2 regions of the Desmospora activa DSM 45169 genome follow, and region 1 is predicted to be linked to the other one. Evidence: a T-box and tRNA genes for the amino acid it is inferred to sense, from the RefSeq annotation. Region 1 holds a T-box; the other holds one or more tRNA genes.

Region 1 (4,913 bases):
GAGAGTGTCAAGCAGGTTCTTTGACGATGACGTATCCGCTGCACTATACTTGTAAACGAATGTTTTTTCATCTCAGACTTTTTAAAAGCAAGGATGGATTTCATATGGATTTACAGCTGCAAGATAGACTCGTGCTCGTAACAGGCTCTACTGCAGGGATTGGAAAAGCAACGGCTGAAGCCTTTTTGGCGGAGGGCGCCCGGGTCATCATAAACGGACGTACCGAAGAAAAGGTTCAATCAGTCGCAGACGAGCTTTCTAAGTACGGGACCGTCTACGGAATCGCCGCGGATTTGTCCGATCCTGAACAAAGCCGGACGTTGATAAAAAAAACGGAACAGCTCGGCGAGCTTGATATCCTCGTCAACAATATGGGATTCTTTGAAGTAAAAAATTTTGCGGACGTCATGGATGAGGAATGGCTTCAGTATTTTGAGGTGAACGTGTTAAGCGCCGTCCGCCTTTGCCGCGCCTTCCTACCGAAAATGCTCAAACGGAACGCGGGCAGAATTTTGAATCTCGCAAGCGAAGCCGGCATCAAGCCTCTTCCACAAATGATCCCTTATTCAATGACTAAAACCTCTTTGATCAGCTTATCAAGAGGACTGGCGGAAATGACGAAAGGTACGAATGTGACCGTAAACTCGGTCCTTCCCGGACCAACCTGGACTGAAGGCGTTTCCAATTATATGAAGGGAGCTGCCGCAGCGGGGAATACCGATTTAGACACATTTGTCAAAGATTACTTTAAGGTGAATGAGCCGACTTCTTTAATTCAGCGCTACGCAAAGCCGGAGGAAGTCGCCAGCACGATCGTCTATCTCGCCTCGGAGAAAGCGGCGGCGATCAACGGTTCGGCGCAAAGGGTGGAAGGCGGCATTATCCGCTCCATTTAATGAAAATCCTCTGCTCAGACGCAGAGGATTTTTTACGGCAGCACATGTGTCCGTCTATGCAAGTCCCCGGCCGTATCATCGATCGCCTGTCAGACTTTACCGGCCATAATCCTTTTAAAAATGAGGTAGCACATTCCACCATTGCAATAACCATAGACACCTATTTTCATGTCATGCCTAACATGCAAAAGAAAGCCGCCCAAAAATTGGACGGCTTTCTCTCTCTTTTACCCTTATTATCATTGGCGGAGAGGGTGGGATTCGAACCCACGGAGGGCGTGAACCCTCGACGGTTTTCAAGACCGTTGCCTTCAACCACTCGACCACCTCTCCACGAGGGGCAAACTTGCCCCAACATTGTATCACAGGCTGGGCCTTTTCTGCAAGGGAGTCCAATCAGTTGCGCGTGATTTTCTCCAACCCGCCCATATAAGGTTGAAGCGCATTTGGGATGCGAATGCTGCCGTCTTCTTGCTGGAAATTTTCCAGGATGGCGGCTACGGTTCGACCCACGGCTAGGCCGGAACCGTTTAAGGTGTGAACAAATTCCGGCTTGGAACCAGCATCGCGGCGAAAGCGAATATTGGCCCGACGGGCTTGATAATCCTCGAAATTGCTGCAGGAAGAAATTTCACGGTAGGTGTTGGAGCTGGGAAGCCATACTTCCAAATCGTATTTCTTGGCGGCGGTAAAGCCGAGATCGGCGGTGCACATATTTAACACCCGGTAGGGGAGTTCCAGCAACTGCAATACCGTCTCCACCTCCTGTACCAAGGACTCCAACGCTTCGTAGGAAGTTTCCGGCTTTACCAATTTGACCAGTTCCACTTTGTTAAACTGGTGCGTCCGAATGAGACCACGGGTATCCCGGCCGGCGGAACCCGCTTCTGAGCGAAAGTTGGCGCTAAAGGCTGCAAATTTTTTGGGAAGCTCGTCACCGGAGAGAATCTCATCGGCATGATAGTTGGTGACAGGCACTTCTGCGGTAGGGATCAGATAGTAATCGGTAGCAGCCACGGCAAAGGAGTCTTCGGCAAATTTGGGTAGCTGACCTGTACCGGTCATGCTGTTGCGGTTAACCATAAACGGCGGAATCATCTCCGTGTATCCGTGCCGCTCCGTATGCAGGTCCAGCATTAGGTTGATTAAAGCTCTCTCTAAACGTGCCCCTACCCCTTTGTAAAAGACAAAGCGGGAACCGGTTACTTTGCTTGCTCGTTCAAAGTCCAGCAGATCCAACCCTTTTGCCAAATCCCAATGGGCTTGAGGTTCAAAGGAGAATGTTGGCACCTCTCCCCAATGGCGCACCGGCACATTATCTTCCTCACTGTCACCGACCGGGACACTTTCATGGGGAATGTTAGGCAAAGTGAGCAATACGTGGCGCAGCTGTTCGTCCACCTGACGAATCTCATCATCCAGCTCCTTAATGCGATCGCCCACTTCCCGCATCTCTGCGATGACATCCGCCGCATCCTCCCCTGCCTTCTTCTTGGCGGCAATCTCCTTGGAGACAGTGTTGCGTCGGTTTTTTAACTGTTCCGTCTCCGCCAATCCGCGACGACGACGCTCATCCAACTGCAAAATCGCATCCAAGCCGCTGACATCTTCGCCCCGATGCTGATACTTTTCCCGCACAAGTTCCAGATTGTTACGCAACCATTTGATGTCCAACATGTGAAACCCCTCCTTTTAACAAATAAAAAGGAACCTTCACCCCAAGGGACGGAAGGTTCCGCGTTGCCACCCTTATTGACCGGACTATACGGGTCCGATCCTCTCACAGCGGGATCACGGGCCGCCAACCGGGTGCGCTTAACGGAAAGTTCCGTTTTCACGCCCAGCTCTGAGAGGGATTCCCCTGATGGATGGAGCGGTTTTCACCAACCACCGCCTCTCTGCACCATCCGTTCAGGGTACTGGTTCTCATCCTCGCTATTGATTGTTTTTAAGCGTTTACGCTGGCCGCTTGCTTCACCATCTCGACAAAATGGCGATGTAAGCGGGAGTCCTCGGTCAATTCCGGGTGAAAGGCAGCACCGAGAAGATGTCCTTCCTGCACAATCACAATCCGCTCATCCAGTGCGGATAAGACTTTGACAGCCGGTCCCGTCTTTATGATCAATGGGGCGCGGATAAAAACCGCTTCATAATTGTCAGCGACTCCCTTCACCTGCAAATGGGCCTCAAAGCTTTCCCGCTGCCGCCCAAAGGCGTTACGGCGAACGGTGATGTCCAACAGCCCCAGATGGGATTGATCCGTTCCTTCTAACTCTTTGGCCAGTAGGATTAAGCCTGCACAGGTGCCAAAGATAGGCATCCCCGCCAATCCCCGTTGTCGGATCGGTTCCATCAACCCATAGCGGTGCATTAATTTGCTGATGGTGGTGGATTCACCACCGGGAATCACTAAGCCATCCAGGCAGTCTAAATCTTGAGGTTGCTTGACCGGAACAGGATCTACACCGACTGATTCTAAAATGCTAAGATGTTCACGCACTGCTCCCTGTAGAGCCAGCACCCCGATCTTCATCGGCCTATCCTCCTGATTCGCCATTACCAACCGCGATCCTGCATCCGATCAGCTGGTTGCAAGGTGGAAATCTCCAGCCCCTTCATCGCGGTGCCGAGGCCTTTGGATAATTCTGCGATCAAGGCATAGTCCTCATAATGGGTCGTCGCCTCCACAATCGCTTTGGCAAACTTCGGCGGGTTTTCCGACTTAAAGATACCGGAGCCGACAAAAACTCCATCAGAGCCCAGTTGCATCATCAATGCCGCATCCGCCGGTGTCGCCACCCCGCCAGCGGCAAAATTGACAACTGGCAAGGCGCCGTTTTCATGGACATCAAGCAACAGATCATAGGGAGCGCCCAATTTTTTGGCTTCTGCCATCAGTTCATCCCTGGACATGGATTGAACCTGTCGAATCTGTCCCATCATCTGGCGCATATGCTTCACGGCTTCCACGATATTACCCGTACCCGGCTCACCCTTGGTTCGAATCATGGATGCCCCTTCGCCGATGCGGCGCAAGGCTTCTCCTAAGTCACGAGCCCCACAGACAAAAGGCACGGTAAAACTAGCTTTATCGATATGAAAAAGGTCATCCGCCGGTGTCAGCACTTCGCTTTCATCGATGTAATCAACCCCCATCGCTTCCAGCAAACGCGCTTCCACAAAATGACCGATCCGCGCTTTGGCCATCACCGGAATGCTGACGGCGTTCATCACTTCTTCAACGACCGTAGGATCCGCCATACGGGCGACACCACCGGCCGCACGAATATCGGCCGGCACGCGTTCCAAGGCCATTACCGCTACGGCTCCCGCTTCTTCCGCAATTTTTGCCTGTTCGGCGTTGACGACATCCATGATGACGCCGCCTTTTTGCATTTCAGCCATTCCACGTTTGACGCGGTCTGTTCCTGTTTGATTTCCATTGATGTGTACAGACATAAGGCCCAATTCCCTCCCAGTTTTCCCGGAATCTCTATCTTCATTAGAACTATTGTAACCAAAGGGGGGATAATTGACAACGACAGCATCCATTTTTTTAATCGGACCGATTGTTTTGCTATCTATTCTTGCCGAAACCGGTCGTGTAGAAAAAGAAAAACCGCCGTAAATACGGCAGCACAGATTGAGTAGGCCCAGGTCGCGATTTCTTTCCCATAAGTAGTTTGTCAGCAGCATCAAAGCCGTACGGCAGCAACAAGTTCACTACCCTTATCCCACTGAAAAGTATCCAATCATACGGCGGCAAAAAAGACGAAGCCATCCTGCCGCTTCCACATCCTGCGCAACCACAATCGATATGGGTTTGACCCCCTCCACTTCTTTCCCATCATACAAAAACGTCGCTTTTCCCACTACATCGCCGGTTTTAAGCGGGGCTGTCAGTTCATCGTCGAGATCTACCGCCCAAGAATAACGATCCTCTTCGCCTTTCCTTACCGGATAGCGTAAAGTGACTTCAGCCTGTAAAGCGACTTCCGTCTCTACGCCGTCCTCTAC
Region 2 (4,913 bases), on a different contig from region 1:
CATCGTAATCATAGACGTCAGGGGCGGCGGCACCGCAAGCACCGCATGCGATGCATGTATCTTTATCTACCCAAGTGCGCATAACAATCTCCTTCCCATCATTTAAGAAATGCAGTATCCAGTCTATAATCACTCTTCATTGTAGAACGAGAGCGACGGAAATTCAAGCCTAGTAAGGAGCGGTATCCCGTATGATCGATCAGGAGAATGTCCCCTTACAGGAGGATGAGCAAAACTGTATGGAAGCATCTTCCCAACCTCGCTTTTCACAAAAATGGCTGCTGTGGAATCTGTTTTTGACTCAGGTTATGATTGGGACAGTGGCGGTAGGATTGCTGTGGATGCAAGGGCGACTCCATTGGCAGTTGTTCGGGTGGGGGGATGTCTCCGCTTGGCTCTTAGGAGTTGGCGTTGGATTGTGTATCGTGGTGGTTGACTGGGCTTTAAGTCGCTTTGTGTTGCCTTCCTGGGTGGATGATGGGGGTATCAATCAAGCTTTGTTTCACAATCTACCCATCCCTGTGATCGCAGTAATCGCCTTTGGTGTAGCTGTCGCTGAAGAACTCTTGTTTCGCGGGGCTCTGCAACACTGGTTAGGGGTGGTGGGAACCAGTATTCTTTTTACGATGATCCATTTTCGCTATTGGCGGTATTGGGGTTTGATTATTATGCTGTTTGTGATCAGCTCGGTGTTAGGGTGGATGGTGGAATGGTCTGGATCACTTGCACCGGCAATCGCGGCACACTTTACCATTGATTTTATTTTTGGTGTGCTGATCCGAAAAGGGTGGAAGTGATATTTCCTCTTTACTCCCGAATATGCTGTGGAGGAGAGGGGGGGTTGGATGCATGGATGGTTGATCGTCGGTTGGATTTGGCTATTGGCCTGGGTTGCTGTGGCGCGTTTTCCACCAGAACCGGAAGCGGGTGTTGCCGGTTGGTGGCGGTGGGTGTCGCTCGATTATGCGCTCTGTTCAGCCAGTCTCATATGGGCCTCTTGGCTGCTCGCCTCCCGTGTGCGCCGTTGGTTGGGATGGGTGTTGGATGTGCCGTTACCGTTGGTGGACCGCCGTCGCTTCGGACCGGGGTTGATGATTTTTACCGCTGTGGGAGCTGGGGTTTTTCTGTTCACTTTTTTACCGGGGCATACATTGTTTATCCTGGGTTTGTTTATGTTGCGGGAGTGGTTGCGCTGGCTAAGGAGTCATCGCCTCCTCGTCGAAAGTGGATGGGGAAAAAAGATGAGGTGAGAACCTTGACAAGCAGTGGAAACGTATTATAAAATGTCGATCGTAACACTTCCATATCGTTCGTTTTTTTTTCTGGAGAGGTGTCCGAGAGGTCGAAGGAGCACGATTGGAAATCGTGTAGGCGGTTACCACCGTCTCGAGGGTTCGAATCCCTCCCTCTCCGCCATTTTTGTGTTTATCCAGTCACTGATAGGGAGAGATACCCAAGAGGTTGAAGGGGACGGTTTGCTAAACCGTTAGGGGGCGGTATAGCCCCGCGCGGGTTCGAATCCCGCTCTCTCCGCCAGTTATGATGATGGCGTTCCGGCTTGGCGGTCGGGCGTTTTTTCATACATGAAAAAAATTGACGCATCTTTAACCTATGAAGTCTTTTTTTGCATGGGGAAAGGGGATTGATGCATCCGGTCAAATTATCGTGTATGATGGGGTAAAATGAAAGAAAAAGGAGACCTGACCGCGTAACGATGAAAGCCTCACTCTCATACGCTGTATTGCGGGTCTCCAGCGAGGGAGGGTAAACCATGCGTGTCGAGCGACTGAGCCGAGACAAAATCCGCTTCTTTTTATCCTTGGATGACTTAATGGAACGAGGGATTGAAAAAGAAGATATGTGGCGGGATATTCCAAAGGTGCATGAACTTTTTAACGATATGATGGATCAGGCCTATCAAGAGCTGGGTTTTGAAATCGCGGGTCCAGTCGCGGTGGAAGTGTTTGCCCTTCCGGCCCAGGGGATGGTCGTTGTGGTGACACGGGGACGTACACCCTCTCCATCCGATTTGGATGATCTGGATGGAGATGATATGTACGAACTAGAGGTAACATTGGAAGAAAGTGATCAAGTGATCTTCCAATTTGCCGACTTTGAACATCTGGTTCAGACCGCTCATACTCTACAGCGTATTATGGGGGACGGCGGTAAAGTTTTCGCCTATCAAGGGCAGTATTACTTAGTCCTCGATACGGATATGGAAACAGAGACGTTAAAACAAGCGATCGCCATCTTAACAGAGTTTGCGGAACCATCCACTATCACTGAACATGTCTTAGCTGAATACGGAAAAACAATCTGGGAATCCCAAGCAGTGGGCGAAATTGTTCGCTACTTCTCATAAATATGGTAGACCGCGATCCACAGGGACGCGGTTGTTTTTATATTTATAAGAGTTGATCGTCGGGTATTCCAGCAATCGAGTGGACAGCTTGATAATATTCCGCCGTTCGCATCCGGTTGACATCCCTTTTTATCGCAGCGGGAAATACTCGCTCCACTGAGCGGTGTTGGGTACGGTGGGCTAGTAGCGCGTTTATTAGTTGATGTCGGTGGTTGGTTATGTCAATGGTGTTCGTAATCGTGTCACGATACTGCGATGGTTGAGGGTTGACTTCTGGGACAACAATATGATAAAGCCCAATCGACCGCTCCGTTAGCCGGATGGCTTCTGCGGCAACACGCTGAATAACCTTATGATCCGGATGACCGGAAATGCCGTGGGGAGGAAAAGTGACGACAGCATCGGGGTGTTCCTCTTCAAAATAATGTTTTACATCGGCGATCAACGGTTGCATCGGTTTTGTTTGCAGCTGTCCGTCACCGAAGTTTCGCAAATAAACGTGATCCAGTCCCAAAATGGCGGCTGCTTGCATTAACTCCCGCTCCCGCACGTTTCCCAATTCTTCCGGTCGGCACAAAGGGGGGTGGCCGGTGCTGCCCGCTTCTCCACGAGTGGCACAATACAAGGTGACCCGGCACTGGGGATCGGCGGCATAACGGGCGATGGTACCGCCACAGGCAAACGTTTCATCGTCAGGGTGAGCAAATACAAATGCGAGCTTTTTCATAGGTTGATCGGGGTGCGCTAAAGGTGGGCGCTTCCGTTTCCTCCTCGATTATCGAATGGTAAAAACAGGTCAACATTTACAATCATATCGAAATGGAGCCTCTTTCATTCATACCATGATTGCCCCATGAAGAAAAGCGGGTATACTGTTCAAAGTTTCGTATTCTCTTTCCCCCGCCAAATGTTGTATACTGTTGTATGGATTCATGGGATCTTACTTTTTTGAGGTGGTTAGGGATGGAACAGCAGTCTGATACGCCCAATCGGTCAACCGATGAAAATCTCGATGTGCTTGTCTCTACACAAACGGTTATTAAACGTGCATTGGGCAAGTTGGGATACCCTGAGCATGTATTTGATCTATTGAAAGAACCGCTGCGGATGATGCATGTGCGAATCCCGGTGCGGATGGATGATGGAAGTGTGCAAGTTTTTACCGGGTATCGTGCTCAACACAATGATGCCGTAGGCCCAACCAAGGGCGGGGTGCGCTTTCACCCCGATGTAACTGAGAGCGAAGTGAAGGCGCTTTCAATATGGATGAGTTTAAAAGCAGGGATTGTCGATCTGCCATATGGTGGCGGTAAAGGGGGGATTCAGTGTGACCCCCGCAAAATGTCGTTCCGGGAATTGGAACGCCTTTCCCGCGGGTATGTGCGGGCAATCAGTCAAATTGTCGGCCCGACCAAGGATATCCCCGCTCCAGATGTATTTACTAATTCGCAGATCATGGCTTGGATGGTGGATGAATACAGCCGGATTCGCGAATTTGACTCGCCTGGATTTATCACCGGTAAGCCGCTGGTGCTGGGTGGATCAAAGGGAAGAGAGACGGCTACGGCCAAAGGCGTTACCATTATGATCCGGGAAGCGGCCAAGAAGAAGGGGATTCCCCTGGAGGGGGCCCGTGTGGTTATCCAGGGCTTTGGTAATGCGGGTAGTTATCTCGCCAAATTTATGGACGATGTGGGAGCCAAAGTGATTGGCATTTCCGATGCATACGGCGCGTTGCATGATGAAGACGGTCTTGATATCGAATATCTGCTGGATCGCCGGGACTCCTTCGGAACGGTAACCAATCTGTTTAAAGAGACGCTCTCCAATCAGGAGCTTTTGGAACTGGATTGCGATATTCTGGTTCCTGCGGCTGTTGAAAACCAGATCACAGCAGCCAATGCCCATCGCATTCAGGCAGATATTGTGGTGGAAGCGGCCAACGGTCCCACGACCTTAGACGCAACCCGCATCCTGTCGGAACGAGGAGTGCTGTTGGTTCCCGATGTGTTGGCCAGTGCCGGGGGTGTGACGGTCTCATACTTTGAGTGGGTACAGAATAACCAGGGTTATTACTGGTCGGAAGAAGAAGTGGAAAAGCGCTTAGAGGAGATCATGGTACGATCCTTTGAGAACGTCTACCAAACCTCGCAGTCGCGTAAATTGGATATGCGTTTATCCGCCTATATGGTTGGGGTAAGAAAGATGGCAGAGGCTTCTCGCTTCAGAGGTTGGGTGTAGCCGAAGGCGGGCGTCTTTCGCATAAGGGAAAGGCAGATAAGACACCCTGATAACAAGGGTGTTTTTCTGTTTCGGGAGAAAAAGGAGGAGTTTGGATGGAAGATGTGATTGTGATCGGTGCTGGCCCATGTGGGTTGTCGACGGCGATTGAGCTTAAAAAAAGAGGGCTAAATCCGCTTGTGATTGAAAAAGGGAGCTTGGTAAACTCCGTTTATCATTTTCCCACGGCGATGCAATTCTTCAGTACACCGGAACTGTTGGAAATCGGAGGTCTCCCCTTTGTGACAGCAGGGGAAAAGCCTTCCCG

The links. A T-box is a leader RNA that pairs with one kind of tRNA and senses whether it is charged. The one in region 1 lies ahead of serS (serine--tRNA ligase), so its partner is inferred to be a tRNA-Ser.
Region 2: it has a tRNA-Ser gene. The T-box ahead of serS (serine--tRNA ligase) is inferred to sense a tRNA for this amino acid. The anticodon was not compared.

The regions. Positions count from the first base shown of each region.
Region 1 covers NZ_PZZP01000002.1:540,838-545,750, reverse strand. Annotated here, with positions in the region: gene C8J48_RS15885 (SDR family NAD(P)-dependent oxidoreductase) at 105-896, shown strand; tRNA gene C8J48_RS15880 (tRNA-Ser) at 1,140-1,229, opposite strand; gene serS (serine--tRNA ligase) at 1,293-2,573, opposite strand; T-box leader at 2,615-2,838, opposite strand; gene pdxT (pyridoxal 5'-phosphate synthase glutaminase subunit PdxT) at 2,845-3,429, opposite strand; gene pdxS (pyridoxal 5'-phosphate synthase lyase subunit PdxS) at 3,453-4,355, opposite strand; gene C8J48_RS15860 (D-alanyl-D-alanine carboxypeptidase family protein) at 4,626-4,913, opposite strand, start outside.
Region 2 covers NZ_PZZP01000001.1:1,226,299-1,231,211, forward strand. Annotated here, with positions in the region: gene C8J48_RS06010 (ferredoxin) at 1-82, opposite strand, end outside; gene C8J48_RS06015 (CPBP family intramembrane glutamic endopeptidase) at 192-797, shown strand; gene C8J48_RS06020 (hypothetical protein) at 846-1,250, shown strand; tRNA gene C8J48_RS06025 (tRNA-Ser) at 1,325-1,416, shown strand; tRNA gene C8J48_RS06030 (tRNA-Ser) at 1,444-1,536, shown strand; gene C8J48_RS06035 (genetic competence negative regulator) at 1,772-2,365, shown strand; gene C8J48_RS06040 (PIG-L deacetylase family protein) at 2,409-3,092, opposite strand; gene C8J48_RS06045 (Glu/Leu/Phe/Val family dehydrogenase) at 3,329-4,606, shown strand; gene C8J48_RS06050 (YpdA family putative bacillithiol disulfide reductase) at 4,702-4,913, shown strand, end outside.